DNA from 2 places in the Citrobacter sp. RHB25-C09 genome. Region 2 is predicted to be linked to the other one. Evidence: riboswitches for the same ligand, from Rfam matches in the RefSeq annotation. Region 2 holds a riboswitch; the other holds the start of a gene.

Region 1 (10,601 bases), 1.5 Mb from region 2:
AGGGTTAGAGGCAATGCCGAATCGCTCCGCGCCAAACTGTTGCCCAAGTGAAGGCGCAAGGAACCCTGTGCCGTAGGAGAGCGTGACTTTATAGTCATCAACAAACTGCCATCCCGCTGCCGTTTGCCAGGTGCCGTGCCAACCAAACTGGTCGTCATGGTCTTCACGACCAGAGGCCTCCAGCGTTACGCTGTCAATCTGCTGCTGTCCGGTCAGATACAGCCCTGTGTTATCGCGCTTATAATTGTCGGTGCCATACTCGCCAAAGGACATGAGCTTTTCTTGCTTCCAGTCGGCACCGGCGCTGATAGCGCCATGTCCTACAATGAGATTATTGCCCCACTGGATGTAGCGCTGTTCCATATCATCCAGCGAATAGCCCGTCGCGTAGCGTCCATTCAGGCTGCTGTAGTTGTAGTCTTTAATACGCTGGTAGTTAGCCACCAGTTGTGAAGAATAAATACCCGAGTTGAAGCGCAGCCCCGTATCCCACGACTGGGTGTAATTCTGATGCTCATCGTTTCCCCCGTCGTATCCCCAGTTCCCCTGGTCATAATCGGCATTACTGGCATAGCCGTAGCCACGGAAGTAGCCATCGAACTGCTCATTAAATTTGTGCTCTACCCCGCCCCAGAACAGCTTATTGCGATAACCATCGCGATCGCCATCCCCGCTATAGCTGGAGTGCGGTTGCACGTCGAAGCCTTTCGTCGTCTGATAAGTGCCTGCAGCGGTCAATACGGTGTCACCAAAACGCTGACGATAAGTCCCATCGTATTGCTGATAACCTTTCGAACCGACGCCAGCATTAATTTGCGAACGCTCTTCACCGGTCATGGTGATGATGTTAACAACACCGCCAATTGCCCCCGAGCCATAAATCGCCGAGCGCGGACCGCGAATATATTCGATGCGCTGGACCAACGAGACAGGGATCTGGTCGATATCGGAATTGTTGGTAATGCCGGGACGCGCCACCGGGATGCCATCCACTAGCACCAGTACGTGTTTTGCTTCAGTTCCTCGCACAAAGAGAGACGAGCTTTGCCCCATGCCACCGTTCTGTGCCACGTCGACACCAGGCAGACGACGCATAACATCAAGGACGGTTCGGGACTGCCAGCGGTCGATATCCTCACGGGTGACGATATCCGTAGGGGCCAGCACAGTATTGACGGGTTGATGAAAACGATTTGCCGTGACAACAAGCGTGTCAGGCGAGGCATCCTGTGCCCAACCAGAAAAAGCCGTGACGGAAAGCGCCGTCAGCAGCGTCGTTTTTTTAATCATTGTAAAGCATCCACAATATAAGAAGGATGCCGCAGGTCCCATCGATAGTACGCGATGATGAAAACCAGTTGCGACGTAAGCCGGCAGGTCTTCGGGCTTGGAAAGTTATCTCTTTTAGAGATACGCAAAATGATGACTTCCCACCGTTCGGCAGTGTCTGCTTACGCTTTCATTTCACCTTTCCTTACCGCTGCGCGTCAGCTCCAGATTCACACTGGATTCCCTATTAACTCACAGGACCGGCACACGGATGCTACAGTCTGTAACAACTTGCTGTCCAGACCGATTGTTAAATATCGGAAATCATCAATGACTGGACATCTGTTGAGCAATCCCTACAATCCCCGCGTACTTTTATTTTTCAGGAAAGATCATGACCCCAGAACACCTTCCGACAGAACAGTATGACGCGCAGCTCGCCGAAAAAGTGGTGCGCTTACAGAGTATGATGGCGCCCTATTCTGGCCTGGTTCCGGAAGTGTTTCGCTCACCGGTCAGTCACTACCGTATGCGTGCTGAGTTCCGCATCTGGCATGACGGCGATGACCTGTATCACATCATCTTTGACAGCCAAACCAAGAATCGAATTCGCGTCGACAGCTTCCCGGCAGCGAGCGAACTGATTAACGACCTGATGCAGGCGATGATCGCCGGGGTGCGTGACAACCCCGTCCTGCGCCATAAGCTGTTCCAGATCGATTACCTCACCACGATGAGTAATCAGGCGGTGGTTTCGCTGCTGTACCATAAAAAGTTAGATGATGAGTGGCGTGAAGCCGCCATCGCCCTGCGTGATGCCCTCCGTGCGCAGAACCTGAACGTGCATCTGATTGGCCGGGCAACGAAAACTAAAATCGAACTGGATCAGGATTACATCGATGAACGCCTGCCGGTGGCGGGTAAAGAGATGATCTACCGCCAGGTCGAGAACAGCTTCACCCAGCCAAACGCGGCGATGAATATTCAGATGCTGGAATGGGCGCTGGATGCCACCAAAGAATCAAAAGGGGATTTGCTGGAACTGTACTGCGGTAACGGCAACTTTTCACTGGCACTGGCGCGCAACTTTGACCGCGTTCTGGCGACAGAAATCGCCAAACCGTCCGTTGCCGCTGCGCAGTACAACATCGCGGCGAATCATATCGAGAATGTCCAGATTATCCGGATGGCGGCAGAAGAGTTTACCCAGGCGATGAACGGAGTCCGCGAGTTTAACCGTCTCCAGGGCATCGACCTGAAAAGCTATCAGTGCGAAACCATTTTTGTCGATCCACCACGTAGCGGGCTGGATAATGAGACAGAGAAAATGGTGCAGGCGTATCCACGTATTCTGTATATCTCCTGCAATCCAGAAACACTCTGCAAAAACCTGGAAACATTAAGCCAGACGCATAAGGTGGAACGCCTCGCGCTGTTCGATCAGTTCCCCTATACGCACCACATGGAGTGCGGCGTGTTATTAACCGCGAAGTGATACGTTGCCGGATGGCGGCGTAACCGCCTTATCCGGCATACAAATATTATTCAGCGGCTTCCTGCTTACGGTTACGCATTTTCACGCCAATCCAGAACACCAGAATCACCGATAGAACCGCCGGGAAGAAATTGGAACCGATATCCGGGTATTCCGCGCGCACCACGGTGCTGTACAGCAGAACGCCAAGGATAAAACAGGCCGCCGCCAGTCCCGGTAACCCCACGGGCATGGTGCGATTCTGATAGCGTTGATGCAGACAGTACACCGTCAGCACCAGCGAAATAATGGGGAAAACAGAGAATGGCACGATGGAGCTAAACAGCGCCGCGAATGTGCCATTGATCGACAAGCCAGCGACCAGCGCCAGCAGCAGCGTACCTTTATCCTGAACTGACTGTTTCATTACTCTTCCTTCACATTAACCGGGATGAGGGTCATCTTCTCTTGTTCACGGCGATACCAGTAATATGCCCCTTTCGCAATCATGCGCAGTTGCAGTACCAGTCGCTCTTCTAATTGTCGGCGTTGTTCAGCGCCTACATCCAGTGCCTCAGCACCTGCGCTGAAGACAATCGTCACCATCGCTTCCGCTTGCGCTTCTGTGAACGCTCGAGGCATATGGTTTTCGAGTTCGAGATAATCCGCAAGTTCCGCGATGAAGTGCTGAATTTCGCGCGCCACGGCGGCGCGAAACGCGGCTGAGGTGCCTGAACGCTCACGCAATAATAAACGGAAGGCGTTGGGGTTGTTACCGATGAATTCCATAAATGTCGAGACGGAGGTGCGGATCACACTCCCGCCCTTGGCGATACGCTGACGCGCCTGACGCATCAGCTGACGCAGCATCAAACCGCTTTCATCGACCATGGTCAGGCCGAGCTCATCTACATCACGGAAATGACGATAAAACGAGGTGGGCGCAATACCCGCTTCACGTGCGACTTCACGCAAGCTCAGGCTGGCAAAGCTACGCTCCGCACTCAGTTGACTAAATGCGGCTTCTACCAGCGAACGCCGGGTTTTTTCTTTTTGCTGCGCTCTAACGCCCATCACGATGTCTGAATCCTTCCTCATGCCGAGTCCGGCACTATACCAGAGTTCAAAGTTAATCTGTTTACTCAGCTTTGTGAATGATTGTTTACGCGCAGTTTGTGCTTCGGCTTCGCAAAAAAGCACAACGATAATTGGGTTATCCCTGCAATGATGTTACTATTCTGTTGCTTTTATGTATAAGAACAGGTAAGCCTTACCATGCCACATTCCTACGATTACGATGCCATAGTAATAGGTTCCGGCCCCGGCGGCGAAGGTGCTGCAATGGGTCTGGTTAAGCAAGGAGCGCGCGTCGCCGTTATAGAGCGCTATCATAACGTTGGCGGCGGTTGCACCCACTGGGGTACCATCCCTTCAAAAGCACTCCGCCACGCCGTCAGCCGTATTATCGAGTTCAATCAGAACCCTCTTTACAGCGATCATTCCCGCCTGCTTCGTTCCTCTTTCGCCGATATCCTCAATCATGCCGATAACGTGATTAATCAGCAAACGCGGATGCGGCAGGGGTTTTATGAGCGTAACCATTGCGAAATCCTGCAAGGTAACGCCCATTTTGTTGACCAACACACACTGGCGCTGGAATGCCCCGACGGCTCGGTTGAAACCCTGACGGCAGAGAAGTTTGTCATCGCCTGCGGCTCGCGTCCTTATCATCCGACTGACGTCGATTTCTCGCACCCGCGCATTTACGACAGCGACTCCATCCTCAGCCTGCACCACGAACCTCGCCACGTCATTATTTATGGCGCAGGGGTAATTGGCTGCGAATATGCATCGATCTTCCGCGGTATGCAGGTAAAAGTTGACCTGATTAACACCCGCGACCGCCTGCTGGCGTTCCTCGATCAGGAAATGTCGGACTCTCTCTCTTACCACTTCTGGAACAGTGGCGTTGTCATTCGCCACAATGAAGAGTACGAGAAGATTGAGGGGTGTGATGACGGCGTCATCATGCATCTGAAGTCCGGCAAAAAGCTGAAAGCCGATTGCCTGCTCTATGCTAATGGTCGTACCGGGAATACCGATTCGCTGGACTTGCAGAACATTGGGCTGGAAACCGACAGCCGCGGCCAGCTTAAGGTCAATAGCATGTACCAGACCGCCCTTCCGCACGTTTATGCCGTAGGTGATGTGATTGGCTACCCAAGTCTGGCTTCAGCCGCCTATGACCAGGGACGAATTGCTGCTCAGGCGTTAGTGAAAGGCGAAGCCACCGCGCATCTGATTGAAGATATCCCCACCGGCATTTATACCATCCCGGAAATCAGTTCCGTCGGCAAAACCGAGCAGCAACTCACAGCGATGAAAGTGCCTTACGAAGTGGGACGCGCTCAGTTTAAACACCTGGCGCGGGCGCAAATCGTCGGCATGAACGTGGGCACGCTGAAGATTTTGTTCCATCGGGAGACGAAAGAGATTCTGGGGATCCACTGCTTTGGCGAGCGCGCTGCCGAGATTATTCATATCGGTCAGGCCATTATGGAGCAGAAAGGAGGTGGCAACACGATTGAGTACTTCGTGAACACCACCTTTAACTACCCAACCATGGCGGAAGCCTATCGGGTAGCAGCGCTCAATGGCTTAAACCGCCTGTTTTAACGCTTTATCAAAATGGCCATCCATCGAACCACGGATGGCCTCTGCCAGCTGCTCATAGCGGCTGCGCAGCGGGGAACCCGGACGATAAACCAGACCTACCGTGCGGCGTGGCTCAGGCTTAATGCAAGGCAGATAGACGACGCCATCACGCTTACGCTGCTGCGGAACCGCCAGCGCAGGCAGTAAGGTAATACCGCTTCCTGCCGCCACCATGTTACGCAACGTTTCCAGACTGGTTGCGCGGAAGTGGGTATCTTCGTCAGCCCCCGCTTCAAAGCAGAAGCCCATCGCCTGGTCACGGAGACAGTGACCGTCCTCCAGCATCAGCAGTTTTTCGCCAGCCAGATCGGACATCGGCACGCATTCGCGATTTGCCCACGGGTGATCTTCGTAGATCGCCAGCAGCATCGGCTCATCGAACAGCGGCACTTCAATAAATGCTTCGCTCTCTTTTACCAGCGCCAGAATTACGCAATCCAGTTTGCCGCTATCGAGCTGCGCCAGCAACTGATGCGTTTGCGCTTCATGCAGATACATTTCCAGCTTCGGGAACGTCTGGTGCAGCATAGGGATAATAAGCGGTAGCAGATAAGGCCCAACGGTCGGGATCAAACCAATGTGCAATGGGCCGGACATCGTCTCGCCTTGCTGGCTTGCCATCTCCTTGAGCACTTTGACCTCACGCAGCACGGTACGCGCCTGATCCACCAGCAACAAGCCGGCCTGGGTGAACAAGACTTTACGACTCGTACGCTCCAGTAGCATCACGCCCAGTTCGTCTTCCAGCTTGCGAATTTGCCCGCTAAGCGTCGGCTGACTCACGTGACAGGAGTCCGCCGCACGCCGAAAGTGGCGGTGCTCGGCTAATGCCACCAGGTATTCAAGATCACGAATATTCATTATTCATCCTCCATCGCCACGATAGTTCATGGCGATAGGTAGCATAGCAACGAACGATTATCCCTATCAAGCTTTCTGTCTAATAATACAACACAGAAACGGAGCGGTACCCCTTTAACCCTTGAAGCCACTGCCCGTTCAAAGAGTTACTTTCTAACTCGAATAACTAAAGCCAACGTGAACTTTTGCGGACCCATGGTCCGCATTTTTTTTGCATAAAAAACCCGGCACAAGGCTGGGCTCGGTATTAACTGTAGGCCGGATAAGCAAAGCGCCATCCGGCAATGTGCGTTATGCCGCCTGATGGCGCTTCGCTTATCAGGCATACAACGGCATAACCCGCGGGTTAGCTCAAACGCGCTTTTGCGTCGCTAATCGCCTGCGCTACCTGCTGCGGAGAAACGCCGCCTTTTGCCGCACGCTTATCCAGACAGGACTGCAAAGAGAGGATTGGGTAAACATCATCACCCATCACATTGCTAAATTTCTGCAGGTCCGACAGTGATAAATCTTCCAGCGGTTTACCCTGGCGAATCGCTTCTACCACCGCTTCGCCAACAATATGGTGCGCTTCACGGAACGGCACGCCTTTAGCAACCAGGTAATCCGCCAGTTCAGTCGCATTGGCGTAGCCCTGCTGAGCCGCTTCCTGGCAACGCGGGCGCTTCACCTGAATACCGTCCAGCACCAGCGCGGCCATATGCAGACAGTCCAGCCAGGTATCAAGCGCGTCGAACAGGCCTTCTTTGTCTTCCTGCATATCTTTGTTGTAAGCCAACGGCAGGCCTTTCAGCGTCATCATCATGCCGGTTAACGCGCCCTGTACGCGACCACATTTGCCGCGAATAAGCTCCAGCGCGTCCGGGTTTTTCTTTTGCGGCATCAATGAAGAGCCGGATGTTACACGGTCAGAAAGCTCCACAAAGCCCGCCTCACCGGTATTAAAGAAGATCAGGTCTTCAGCGAAACGCGACAGATGCACCATACCGATGGAAGCATCAGACAGCAGTTCAAGCACGTGATCGCGGTCGGAAACACTGTCCAGACTGTTGCGGGTCGCTGAAGCAAAACCCAGCCAGCCGGCCAGTTGCTCACGATCGATTTCATACGCTGTACCCGCCAGTGCGCCGCAGCCCAACGGGCTAACGTCCAGACGCTTCAGCGCGTCCTGTAAACGGCTTTCATCCCGCGCCAGCATTTCGACATACGCCAGACACCAGTGGGCAAACGTCACCGGCTGCGCGCGTTGCAGGTGAGTGTATCCCGGCATCACCGCATCCTGATTATTTTCCGCGGTTTCCACCAGCGCGCTTTGTAGCTGACGATTGGCGGTAAGTAGTTCGGTGACGGTATCTTTGCACCAAAGCTTGAGATCGGTAGCAACCTGGTCATTACGGCTACGCCCGGTGTGCAGCTTTTTACCTAACTGACCGACTTTATCAATTAGCTTGCTTTCCACCCAGCTATGAATGTCTTCCGCATCGCTTTCGAGGATCTGCTGCGGGTTCAGACGCACTTCTTCCAGCAGGTTGTTCAGCGCCTCTTCGAGTTGAAGCTGTTCATCTGCGGTTAATACGCCAACCGTGACTAACGCTTTAGACCAGGCCACAGAGCCAACTATATCCTGCTCCGCCAGACGGTAATCAAAACGCAACGAATCGTTGAACTGTTTGAACCGCTGATCTGCTGCCTGAGTAAAACGCCCACCCCAAAGTGCCATAACGAATTTCCTTAATAATCAATTTTTGCCCGGTAGCGCTGCGCTTACCGGGCCTACAAAATCCAGGCAGGCCGGATAAGCGAAGCGCCATCCGGCACACAATCTTAAGCCAGAATACGCGTGCCGATCGGCGTGCCGTTAAACAGTGCCGGAAGCTGCTCCGCATGACGCCAGGAGGCGATATCCACCGGGCGACCGAGCGTACGCGCGGCATCCAGCGCCGCGTTCACCTTCACGATCATACCGTCGGTGATGATGCCCTGCTCAATCAGTTGCTCCGCTTTCGCGGCGGTCATTTCGGCTATCCGCTGACCTTTGCCGTCGAGGATCCCGCTCACGTCGGAGAGCAAAATCAGGTCCGCACCCAGCGTTGCCGCCAGCGCCGTCGCCGCCTGGTCCGCATTCACGTTCATCAACTGGCCTTCGTCTGTCACCCCAATCGAGCTGACCACCGGAAGATACCCGCTTTCCAGCAGCGTGTTGATGAGCTTAGGCGAACCCGGCTGCGCCAGTCCAACATGGCCTAACTTTTCGTCGAGCTGGGTCACTTTTACGCTGTCACCGTCGCCCAGATACAGACCAACGGACGCAATGTGATGCTTCTTCGCCCACGCCAGCAGGGTTTTGTTCGCCGTACCCGCCAGCGCGCCGGTAATAATGTCAATCTGGTCTGCAGGCGTAACACGCAGGCCGTTCTTCTTCTTCACCGGCAGATTGAGCCCTTTCATCAACTCGTCTACCACGCAACCGCCGCCGTGCACGATGACCAGCGGACGCTGATGCGACTCGCGATAATTCACCAGCGCGGTAAAGAGACGCTCCAGCGCCTCTTCGCTATCCAGTAATACGCCACCCAGCTTGATAATTAATGGATTCATCATTGCACCCTTAAATAAGAGACTGCGTTTCAGCAAAGCCAAAACGAATGTTGGCGCACTGCACAGCCTGCGCTGCCGCACCTTTCAATAAGTTATCTTCGGTCGCCACGACGATCAAATGGTCGCCCTGCACGGCGAAGCCGATGTCACAGAATGGCAGCCCTACCACATTTTTCAGCGCCGGAACGCCTTTGTCGTACAGACGCACCAGCGGTTTATCGCTATACGCTTGCTGCAAAGCCTGCGCAACCTGCGCATGGGTTACCCCCGTTTTCAGGCGGCAGGTAATGGTTTCCAGAATCCCGCGCGGGAAATTGCCCAGATGCGGCGTGAAGATCACTTCCGCCCCCAGATGGCTGGCGATCTCCGGCTGATGGCGGTGAGTAAACACGCCATACGGTTGCAGGCTCACTTCGCAGAAGCTATTTGAGAGCGCCGCTTTGCGTCCTGCCCCACTGACACCGCTGGTGGCGTTAATGACCGGCCACTGGCTCAGGTCTAACAGACCCGCATCAATCAGCGGCTTCAGAGAGAGTTGCGCCGCCGTGGGATAGCACCCCGGCACCGCAATCAGATTCGCTTCTTTAAGTTTACTTCCGCACCACTCGGCCAGGCCGTATACCGCCTGCTCCAGCAGTTCTGGGTGTTGATGGGTAAAACCGTAATATTTTTCGTAGAACCCGGCATCATTAACGCGGAAGGCACCGGAGAGATCGAAGACGACACATCCTGCGGCCAGAAACTGCGGTGCCAGGTCGTGACTCACTTCATGAGCAGTCGCCAGAAACACAACATCCACGCCTGCGCTAAACTCGCTGATATCCGACATCGGTTGCAGCGGCAGATCGACAATGCCTTTTAACTGTGGATGCAAATCGGAAATTAACTTTCCTGCATCATTGCTTTGCGCTGAGACGGTCAAAGCGGTTATGGTCATATGAGGGTGGCGATTCACGTAGCTTACAAGCTCTGCGCCCGCATAACCGCTAGCGCCCACAATCAGCGTATTCAACATCGGGTTCCTTTATGCTCCACGTTAATGTATTTTTATTCATAAATACTGCATGAATATTGATACTATCATGACCTGAGGTGTGTCAACAATGAAAAACAATTTACCGCCATTTATCGAGATTTACCGCGCCCTGATTGCCACACCGTCGATTAGCGCAACGGAAGAATCACTCGATCAAAGTAATGCGGGTTTAATCACTCTACTGGCGGACTGGTTTAAAGATCTGGGTTTCACGGTTGAGGTGCAGCCCGTCCCCGGCACGCGTAATAAATTCAATATGCTGGCGAGTACGGGGCACGGTGCAGGTGGTTTATTGCTGACGGGGCATACCGATACGGTCCCCTTTGATGATGGACGCTGGACGCGCGATCCGTTCACCCTGACCGAACACGACAATAAGCTTTACGGTCTGGGAACGGCGGACATGAAGGGCTTTTTCGCCTTTATTCTTGACGCGCTGCGTGACGTTGATGTGACGACGTTGAAAAAGCCACTCTATATTCTGGCAACCGCTGATGAAGAAACCAGCATGGCAGGGGCGCGCTATTTTTCCGAAACAACGTCGCTGCGCCCGGACTGCGCAATCATTGGCGAACCCACCTCACTGCAACCGGTACGCGCGCATAAAGGGCATATTTCCAACGCCATTCGCGTGTTGGGGCAATCCGG
Region 2 (10,601 bases):
CCAGTTGTACGTTGGCGGATTTCACCATGGCATCTGCGGCTTCAATCGCGCCGACCAACCCTTTTGTTTCAACCAGTCCCAGTGCATTATTCATACTGCGATTCTCCTGTGGATTAAGCATTGAGATCCCGGAAAGGGATCCCTTTGACTAACCTTGCCGCGTTATTTCCAGTGCTCCGGCGGTCAAGGCTGTTTTGGTGATACGTCAGCGTGAACAGCGGCGCTGAAGTGGGTAAATTCTTGTAATGCACGACCAGCGTTTGCTGGTCACAGGCAATGCCGACGAGCAGCGGTGACTGGCGTGCGGCCTGCCATGCGCTCTGAACGACTTCCCCGGCGCTTTGGTGCTGAATGACAAACGGGATGCCTTCTTCTTCAATGCCAAGCAGGACGTCGTTCCAGGTGGAAAGGCAGTCGCCGATTGTCGAAATCACAATGGCCGGGGTATTCACGTTACCGTCCATGGGCAAACTCCTTCTGCCAGGAGAGGATCAGACCGGTAGCGACAGCGTTACGTGGGCCTTCGGTTCCGCGAATGTTTCCGCGTCCGGCCACCAGGCGATAATGCGCCAGCGCGTCAGTCACCAGTTGCGGGACTTCGAAGTCCAGCGACGAGCCGCCGACCAGCACGACAAAGGGAATGTCGCGAATATTGCCTGTCGGGCTGACCTGCCGCAGTGCGCGCAAGGCGTTAGTGACGAACACGCGCTCTTTGGCGCTACGTCGAATGGCGCGTACTTTTTCCAGGGCCAGATCGCCGGGCAGGGGAACCAGTTCGTCCGGTTTCACCACGCAGACGCGGGCGAATACGGTTGGCGGTAGCGGGGTAGGGAAGAACTGAACGCTGCCGTCCTCATGGCGCAGATGAAACAGGCTCTCCACCTTAGCTAGCGGATACTTTTTGATCTCCTCCGCCAGATAGCGATCGTCCAGTCCCAGTTCACGGGCGATGATCATCGTGACCATATCGCCTGCTCCGGCAAGATGCGTCGCGATGATTTCACCTTTGGGGTTGATAATGGAGGCGTCGGTAGAACCCGCGCCCAAATCGAGAATTGCCAGTGGGCGCGTGGTACCCGGTGTGGTGAGCGCACCAAGAATGGCCGCTTCGGCTTCTGCGCCGCCCACCTGAACGTCCACGTTGAGCTTTTCTTTGATCTCACTGGCGATCATCGCCATTTGCAGACGGTCGGACTTCACCATTGAAGCAATGCCGACGGCCTGTTCCAGCGAAAACTCGCCGGCCAGTCCACCTGTGACGCTGACCGGCACCGACGTGTCGACAGCCAGTAGATCCTGAATAAAGATTTCGTTGCTTGGTTTGTTGGTCAGTTCCGCCATGGTCTGGCGAACATGCTCCAGCATACCGCCGATATTAGTACCGGCTTCACCGGTGACGTTATCCAGCTTCGGGCATTCACCGACCGCTTTCATAATTGCGTCAGCCCCGGCGGCGACGTCTACACGCAGCGTGCGGCCCAGCGTCTGAAGTTCGATATTTCCGGCGGGAATAGCACGCGCTTTAACATCGCCTGAGGGGGTCTTCACCACCACCGCTGAACGGTTGCCAATCAGAGCACGAGCCATGGGGACGATGTTTTTCGTCTCCTCCGCATTCAGGTTAAACACCGTAGCGATGCCGTACGGGTTCGACAGTGTTTCAATCACCTTTCCGGGAACAGCAACCTCAATCGCTGCCAGCATGCCAAGGGGAATTCGGTCGATGTACAGCACTTCATCCACAATGGGCAACGGTTTTTCCAGTCGGTTGCTGACCAGTACGCCGTCATCCTGCTGCAAAATCACACCTGCTAATTGGTATCCGGCGCGAACAGAAGCGTTAACCATGGTGGCAACGTCTGCGAAATCAAATGCCGATGACACCACCAGAATAAAAGGAGTATCCGCCGGTCGGGTGAGTAACTCCTCCGGCGTGATAGTGATGCCTACGCCAAGACCAACACCCCCCGGCGTTTTCGGGTTATGACCGATCATGGTGGATTCGGTGATGATGGTTTCCGTAATGGTTTCCATCGCCACGTCCCCAATCACCGGTGTGGCTTCATTGATGCGGATAAGCGAAATATCGCTGACTTTGATGCCTGCATTGTTTGCCGCAAGCGCAAGCGCCTCCTGAATACCAAACACATTACGCAATGTGCCTTTAATTCCGGTGGTTTCTGCCAGTGCGCTACCCGTAATGGTGAGCGCGCCTGTCTCATCAAGACGCGCCAGCGCGACTTCGGTTGATGAGTTGCCAATATCAATGCCAGCGATATATTTCATGACCGCTCCTTAATCGTCGCCTTTGAGTTTCTTGCGTTCGACGTACAGCGTTGCGGCTTCACGGACGAAAGCGGCGCAGATTTTTGCCTGATAACGGTTTTCAAGATCGTCCGCGATCGCCATCAGCTCTTCTTTCGTCGAGCGGTAAGGACGCAGGGCGTTGTAGATCTCGAGAATGCGGTCATCAGGGACAGCGGTCAGTTCAGCCGCGCGCTCAAAGTTCATCGCCAGGCGGTCACGTCCGGCATCTTTGGCGATCGCCGCCTGAATGCGCAGGGTTTCCGGTGTGATACGCATATCCTGCGCCGTCACTTTGTTACTCAGGACGTTTTCGAGGGTGAACTCATCCAGCGTTTTGTTGGTGGCGGTTTTCACCCACTCTGGATGTTTATTCGCCAGCGGATAGTCGCTGACTTTTGCGGAATGCATTGAACTGCTTGCAGGTGCAGCCTGGGCAGGTGCGTCGCCCTGCAGGCTGTTCATGCGGCTCAACACATCCCGAACCATCGATTCAATTGCATCGGTATTCATAAAGGGATCCTTATTAAAGCGCCACGCGCAGTTCCTGCGGGTTTTTGCCCGTCACGACGTACTTCGTCTCTTTGATGTGCAAAATGGCAGACTTAGCCTGATATTTCGGGCGCGCCATCTGGTCGTTCAGCGTTGGCACCGGTTGAGGTGACTCACGCTTGGCATAACGCGCGGCGTTTTTACCAATCTGACGATAGGTCGCCAGCGTCAGCAGCGGTGCCTGCGGGAACAGCTCCAGGTTCGACAGCGGCGGCAACCCTTGCTGGTGAATCACGGTGGTGCCTTTTGACTGGATGCCGATAGAGATCCCGGAACCACTCAGGCGATTGCCCTCAACGGCCACGAATGCCACATCGGATGACTTAAAGCAGCGAATCACGCGGGCTTTGATGCCTTCTTCTTCGATACCCGCAATCACTTCACGCAAAATGCTTTTATGCGATAAACCGACAATGTTGACGGTCTGAGAGAGGCCAAATGCCGGACCGACAGCAATGATCACTTCATCCTGCTGAGTGCCTTGCTTCGCTTCGCCAATCTCTGTCAGGAAGCTTTCCCCTGCTGGTGCCGTCGGTGTGGCTGCCGTACCCGGAGCGCGAAAGGAGACGGGCTTATCGCTCCCTTGCATTTCGGACAGCACGTCCTCAATAATCTGGCGCAGCAGTTTTTCATTAATTTCCATTGTTCACCCCTTAGCCGAGCTCGTTGGGATCAAGTGCGCCAGGGATGTTTTTAATCTCTTCCCAGCGTTCGCCCTGCAGGCGATAACCTGTTGCCGGACCGGCATAATCGTTGACGTCATTGACCGCAGAGAGCACTTGACCGTCGCCGACGATAATGGCGGAGGTATGCAGATAGTCTCCGGTTAGCTTGGCTTTCTGGATGTTGAGCATGTCCTGAGCGACGTCGGTAAAACCGCCCTGCGCCAGTGCTTTCACCACTTCCAGACCGTTGCGATTCTTATTGATGATCTCCTGGGCGAACTTGATGTCTTCGACGATGTTACGTTCAGGCATATCTTTCGAACCGTGTGCATACGTTGCCGCTTCGACTTCTTCATCCGTAATTGGCGGCAGCCCCATCCCGGCGAAAACCGCCTGTAGTGCGCGGGCCGCTTTGTTACGAATAGCAATAACGTCTTCTTCGCGAACCGGGCGCAGACCGCCGTCGACCTTCAGGTCGCGCTGGATGACGTTGTAATCATCAAAGTCTTCAGCGTCTTCGTTGGAACCCGCGAACATGTTGTCGTAGTTGGGAACGGCGGAATAACCGGAGGAGATAAAGTCGGTCCCTGGCAGAAACTGCATCAGCAGACGTGCGGTACGACGCATATCAGAGTGGGTGAAGGTCTGGTCGTTACTGGAGGCGCATTCCAGATCCAGTGATGAACAAATCAGGTTTTCAGCCAGTACGGCGCGGATCCCTGACGGAACCGCAGACGGTACGCCGATGCAACTGACGGAGCCGTTTTGCAGCCCCTGCACGCCCGCGGCCTTGGTGATATAAATACAGCGCGCTTCCAGATACAGCATGGATTTGCCTTCGGCATAGCCCATCTGCACTTCAGAACCAGAGCCGGAGGTGAAACGCATCTTTAAACCACGAGAAGCGTAGGAAGAGGCGAGGAAACCTTTTGACCATGGAGTGTCATCACCGTCGGTGAATACTGGTTCGGTACCGTAGACGGAGATGGTTTCGGCGTAGCAGGTATGGCCCAGCATCCCGAGTTTCAGCTCGGTTGCCTCTTCCAGCGAGCATTGAGTTAATACCCCAGGACGACCGACCTGTGAACCCACCAACAGCGCAATAGCGTTAAACGGGGCATAGCGCGCCACGGCCACCGTCGTCTCTTGCTCATCGAACCCGCGCCATGCGCCTTCAGCGGCATCGGCAGCGATCTGCACCGGGTTATCTTTGACGTTAGTAACGTGTGCCTGCTGAGATGGGGTACGACGCGCGCGCATTTTTTGCATCGCCATCATCATCTCAACCACGTTCATGTGCGAAACCACTTCGACGATTTTCGCCGGCGTCATCGCCGTCGTCAGCGGCACGATGTCGCGACGCTTCACGTTAGGGTCGCACAGCATATTGGCGAGCTTAACGGAGTCCATCGCCATCACTTCTTCGGCACGCGCCAGGTTGATGCCGTAGCGGGCAATGAAGTGGTCGATCAGGTCAAACTGGCTGACGGATTTACCATCAAGTTCCGTCACCGCGCCGTTGACGATTTTAATCGACGGTTTGGGATCGTTCGGGCTTTCCATCGCAATGAAGCCTTCTTCGATCCACTCCTTAACGAAGCCGTCCTGATTGACAGGGCGTTTCGCCAGTGCTTCAAATCTTTTCGATCTCATGAATGAGCCTCACGGATATCAGATATAGGACGGGCGATCGTTTGTCGGTGTCGCGCCGAGCGTCGAAAGCACGGTTTTGCCGATTTCGCGCGCGGAAATGACCGCCTGACGGACTGCGCCGGAATCGCCGGAAATCACCAGTATGGCTTCGTTACTGAAGCTGGTGCCATGCGCTGGCGAGCTGTAAGCCACGACCTCGACATTTGCGGATTTCAGCGCGGTATCGGCCATCAGAACGCCGACAGAGGCGGGAGCGCCGACAATCACACCACATGCGCGACCCACGGGGGCACCAAAAGCTTTCTCCAGCGCGTAGCTGGCGCGCGCGGTGTATTGCAGCTCGATGTGTCCAGCTTCGTTGGCATAGACGTCGCCAAAGGTGCGGTCGAGTTCTTTGAGCGCCACTTCGATCCCGCGCTTCACATCAGACACGTCGTTACCGCCTAAAATGATCAGTGAACCGTGACCAGCACCGCCTTTGGTGTCGCGCGGCAGTTCAATACTGACCACTTCGGTATTGGTAGCTTTAACCGCTTCGTCTGCCGCCATGATGTGCGGACCAGCACCGGTTCGTGCACCAAGAATGCCAATGGAGCGATAGCGCTTCTCAAGCTTCATGGCTTCCAGTAAGGCACTGTCGACGTTTGCAATCACCAGACCTACGGTGTCGCCAATCGCGGTGCCAACAAATTCCGTTAAACTGCAGCTCTTCTCTGCCATAGCCGTCTCTCGTTTTGGATGGGTTTTATCAGGGATGCCCGATTGCTCAGGTGTTGCCACACGGGCAATAACCTGCGCCATGATCTGTTCAACCAGCTCATTGCTACTCATGGGTTAATTCCCTTCGGTAAGATTTTTTCTACATCGGTATGCGGACGTGGAATCACGTGTACGGCTTTCACTTCCCCCACGTTCCGCGCAGCGGCTGCACCGGCATCGGTTGCCGCTTTCACAGCCCCGACATCACCGCGAACAATGACGGTGACCAGTCCTGAGCCAATTTTTTCGTAGCCAACCAGCATGACATTTGCCGATTTCACCATGGCGTCTGCGGCCTCGATGGCGGCAGTCAAGCCTTTGGTTTCTACCATTCCTAACGCTTCTTGTTGCATAAAGACCTCGCCTGGGTTTGTCCCGATAATTACGACTATAAAAAGAAGCGAGGAAAAAGAATGGCTGACTTGAAAGTCAGGATGATAAATTAATGGAGTGCGGATGTGATAAAATTGCTGGGTGGTATTTTATCTGATTGTAATGAAAGGATAAAATGGAAATAAATATTGTGATATTTTGGCTTTCGCTATTCCAGATTTACATTTTTGTGAGTGACAGGGTTAATTTCATTTGCTATGGCGCGAAAACAATCAGATTTGAATTTGTGAGCTTGATTGAAAAAAGAAGATAATAGAAAAGCAAGAAATTACTATTGCAAAATACGGTGATTAATAGCGCGGTTGTCCATCACATGCACCAGACGAAATAAGGGGGTAGCAAGAAATTGCTATCGCAGCACGATTTTTCTAAGAATCTGCAGGACAGGTTGCCAACAATTTTTAGCCGCCAGTTTTTATAGTAAGCGTTGTTGTACTCTACGGTCAGCAAGGGTCCGCTGGCCAGGACACAAACGCTTCTAAGAAGGTGTCACAATGAATGATTCACTGAAAGCGCAATGCATTGCCGAGTTTTTGGGCACCGGGCTGTTTCTGTTTTTTGGTATTGGCTGCCTTAGCGCGTTGAAAGTCGCAGGTGCCAGCCTTGGCCTTTGGGAGATTTGTATCATCTGGGGTCTTGGTATTTCTCTGGCCGTTTATCTGACGGCGGGCATTTCAGGGGGACACCTGAACCCGGCGGTCACCGTTGCGCTATGGCTGTTCGCCTGTTTCCCGGGACGCAAAGTATTGCCTTACTCGCTGGCACAACTGGCAGGGGCGTTCGGCGGCGCAGCTCTGGCTTACCTGCTTTATGGCAACTTGTTCATCGAATATGAAGCAGCGAATAGCATGGTGCGCGGCAGCGTTGAGAGCCTGTACCTGGCCAGTATTTTCAGTACTTACCCCGCCGCTGCGCTGAGCGTGTGGCAAGCCGGACTGGTGGAAGTAGTGATTACTTCTATCCTCATGGGGCTTATCATGGCGCTTACCGATGACGGTAACGGCGTGCCGAAAGGACCACTAGCCCCGTTGCTGATTGGTATTCTGGTAGCGGTTATCGGTGCATCAACAGGTCCGCTCACCGGGTTTGCCATGAACCCCGCACGTGATTTTGGACCTAAACTGTTTGCATGGTTCGCAGGGTGGGGGGATATCGCCATGACTGGTGGTCGCGATATCCCATACTTTATTGTACCGATTATTGCTCCACTGATTGGCGCTTGCGCAGGTGCAGCTATTTACCGCTATTTTATTGGTAAAAATTTACCCTGTAATACCTGTAAGATTGAAGAAACGGACGCCTAATCAAGGAACGAACGGGTATTAATCGGGCGCAAAAAACTATTTCGTGATCTGCTTTCACGAACTGACTAAAAAGTCTCCCCACACTGGGAGACTTTTGTTATTGTCCAGGTACTTGCTGTCATTTACAGGGATATGAGATGACAGAGTAAATGTTAAAATTTTGTTCTTAATATAACAACGGATTAACTGAGGGATTTTATCATGATTTCTGCGAGCGCCCTTAACTCAGAACTCATTAATAAAATCGCTCAGGATTTTGCGCAAGCTACCAGTCTGGCAGTTGTGGTTGTCAATATTCATGGTGATGAGATTTCTGAGCTCTTTAATTTCACGCCTTTTTGTCAACTGATGCGTCAGCACCCTCAGCACAGCACCCGCTGCCGGATGAGCGATCGCTGTGGAGGACTGGAAGCGTCAAAGTCAGACCAGCCGTGCATTTACCGCTGTCACGCTGGGTTAACCGACTTCTCCATTCCTCTGGTAATCGCAGGCCATCTGGTTGGGTTCGTCTTGTGCGGTCAGGTGCGTTTACGTGATGACAGCGATGTCGCGCTGGTGGATATTCTCAATGTCGACGATCGCTGGCAGGCTGACCCTGAACTGCTCAATGAATTTCGTAACGTCCCGGAAATGGACTACTCCCGGGTTATGGCGTCTGCGGATCTACTGAAGCTGATCGTAGAAAACTGTCTCAAAAAGCAGCTCAATTTTGTAGTGATCAAAGACAGCACGCAGCCCACCGAACCTGCGCGGCCGAATCGTGCTGCCAGCCCACATGACAGTAAGATGAAAAAAGCGCTGCGCTACATTGATGCGCACTTGTCTGACGATCTACGCCTGGAAGATGTGGCTTCTCATGTTTATCTCAGCCCTTATTATTTCAGTAAGTTATTCAAAAAATATCAGGGCATCGGTTTCAATGCATGGGTGAATCAGCAGCGCATGGCCAGTGCCAGAGAACTGCTCTGCCACAGCGACTGGAGTATTGCCAGCATTGCACGTAATTTAGGTTTTTCGCAGACCAGTTATTTCTGCAAAGTTTTTCGTCAAACTTATCAGGTCACCCCGCAGGCCTACAGGCAAAAAATAAACGATGATTTGCCCACTGAATCGGTATAAATAGCAATATTTTGCTATTGCCGATTTTTGATATTCTCGCGTAACTCAGTTATGGATAATGTTTTTTTTATTTTGCATGGCAATAATTTGTCATAGCACAATAAAATAACGCTTTTTAAGGAAAAAACTTCACCAGTTTTTATTTTTGTGATGGGATACAGTGTCATTGTGAAGGGCATTTATTATTCTCTGCCCTGACATTGAGTTCAAAATAGTTTCAGTGTGGCATTGTTTGAAGTGAAAAGAGAATGCCCCATTTATTAGTATTTTCATTATGAACAGGTGTCATTCTGTTCATAATCTAAGCCGACAGGTTTGACACATTTGTGTCTGGGAAGGGGGTGAAAATCCCCCGCAGCCCCCGCTGCTGTGATGCTGACAACCCCGTAAACACCACTGATCGCAAGATTGGGAAGGACGGGCGAGGATGACGCTAAGCCAGAAGACCAGCCTCTCGGATATAACCAACAACTTCGGTGGGAAGTGGGTTGTTTTGATACATAGGTCGAAAGACTGGGTTTAGAACCTATCCCAGTAGGCGTAATTGTTGCAGCCAGTTTGAACACGGACAGCGCGGAAGAACCGGAACGTACACGCAGTACGTGAGGATTCTGAGCACTGCCCAGGTTCAAAATGGCAAATGAAATAGCCTAATGGGATAGGTTCTTACTCACTCTATTGCACCTTGCAGGGTAATGGCTTTCCTGCAACCTGACGTAGTCAGAGGATATGTATCTGGACCCTTACCACCCTGAACAGGATCAGGGTTATGGCGGCGAAGCAGTACGCGTTTGTTCTGGCGGGCACCGGTAGCGGTTGTGGTAAAACCACGGTGACGCTGGGCTTGCTGAGTCTGTTAAAACAGCGGGGTCTTCGCGTCCAACCTTGTAAGGTCGGTCCTGACTATCTGGATACCGCCTGGCATACGGCAATCTACGGCACCCCATCCTGCAATCTCGACAGCTTCATGCTTCCCGAATCCATCCTTAATGCGCTGTTTTCTGAACGGATGCAACAGGCGGATATTGCCGTTATCGAAGGTGTGATGGGGCTGTATGACGGCTATGGCACCGATCCGGACTATTGCAGTACCGCCGCGATGGCGAAGCAACTGGCTTGCCCGGTCATTCTGCTGGTCGACGGGAAGGCGGTATCCACCTCCATCGCCGCCACGGTGATGGGCTTTCAGCATTTTGATCCTTCCCTGAATATCGCTGGCGTGATTGTTAATCGCGTCAATAGCGACTCGCATTTTCAGCTCCTCAAAACCGCGATTGCGCATTACTGCGCTATTCCTGTCCTCGGCTATGTGCCTCATGTGCCCGGCGTTGCGCTTCCAGAACGCCATCTGGGCCTGGTTACCGCGCGTGAATCCGTGATTAATCAGCAGCCGTGGCAGGATTTCGCCGCCATGCTTGAGCAAACGTTAGATATTGATCTGTTGCTGGGGTTAAGCCAACGGGAGACGTTGCCCCAGGGCGCATGGCCTGAGCTCCCTGCCGCCAATGCCGGGGAAGGGCTAACCATCGCAATTGCCGATGATGAAGCGTTTAATTTTTATTATCCCGATAACCTGACGCTGCTGGCGCGCACCGGCCTGAATATCGCCCGCTTTAGCCCTCTGCACGATCGTACACTGCCTGAGTGTCAGATGGTCTGGCTGGGGGGGGGATATCCCGAATTGCATGCAGCGGCGCTGGCGGCGAATACCTCAATGCTGGAGAGCCTGCGTGACGCACATCGGCGCGGCGTTGCTATCTACGCCGAGTGTGGGGGGCTGATGTATCTCAGCACGCTTCTGGAAGATGCTGAAGGCGAGGTTCATCGAATGGCGAATATCATTCCCGGTCGC

The links. Region 2 has a riboswitch for cobalamin ahead of HVY19_RS12430 (cobyrinate a,c-diamide synthase). Riboswitches for the same ligand answer to the same signal wherever they lie in the genome.
Region 1: it holds a riboswitch for cobalamin, as region 2 does, so the genes downstream of both, btuB (TonB-dependent vitamin B12 receptor BtuB) here and HVY19_RS12430 (cobyrinate a,c-diamide synthase) in region 2, are expected to answer to the same signal.

What each region holds. Positions count from the first base shown of each region.
Region 1 covers NZ_CP057483.1:4,106,532-4,117,132, forward strand. Annotated here, with positions in the region: gene btuB (TonB-dependent vitamin B12 receptor BtuB) at 1-1,290, opposite strand, end outside; cobalamin riboswitch at 1,355-1,549, opposite strand; gene trmA (tRNA (uridine(54)-C5)-methyltransferase TrmA) at 1,664-2,764, shown strand; gene HVY19_RS19440 (YijD family membrane protein) at 2,811-3,170, opposite strand; gene fabR (HTH-type transcriptional repressor FabR) at 3,170-3,820, opposite strand; gene sthA (Si-specific NAD(P)(+) transhydrogenase) at 4,019-5,419, shown strand; gene oxyR (DNA-binding transcriptional regulator OxyR) at 5,402-6,319, opposite strand; gene argH (argininosuccinate lyase) at 6,666-8,039, opposite strand; gene argB (acetylglutamate kinase) at 8,144-8,920, opposite strand; gene argC (N-acetyl-gamma-glutamyl-phosphate reductase) at 8,928-9,932, opposite strand; gene argE (acetylornithine deacetylase) at 10,021-10,601, shown strand, end outside.
Region 2 covers NZ_CP057483.1:2,649,190-2,659,790, reverse strand. Annotated here, with positions in the region: gene pduJ (propanediol utilization microcompartment protein PduJ) at 1-94, opposite strand, end outside; gene HVY19_RS12475 (glycerol dehydratase reactivase beta/small subunit family protein) at 114-464, opposite strand; gene HVY19_RS12470 (diol dehydratase reactivase subunit alpha) at 454-2,286, opposite strand; gene pduE (propanediol dehydratase small subunit PduE) at 2,296-2,817, opposite strand; gene pduD (propanediol dehydratase medium subunit PduD) at 2,831-3,499, opposite strand; gene pduC (propanediol dehydratase large subunit PduC) at 3,510-5,174, opposite strand; gene pduB (propanediol utilization microcompartment protein PduB) at 5,193-6,005, opposite strand; gene pduA (propanediol utilization microcompartment protein PduA) at 6,002-6,286, opposite strand; gene pduF (propanediol diffusion facilitator PduF) at 6,821-7,630, shown strand; gene pocR (regulatory protein PocR) at 7,832-8,749, shown strand; cobalamin riboswitch at 9,044-9,219, shown strand; gene HVY19_RS12430 (cobyrinate a,c-diamide synthase) at 9,519-10,601, shown strand, end outside.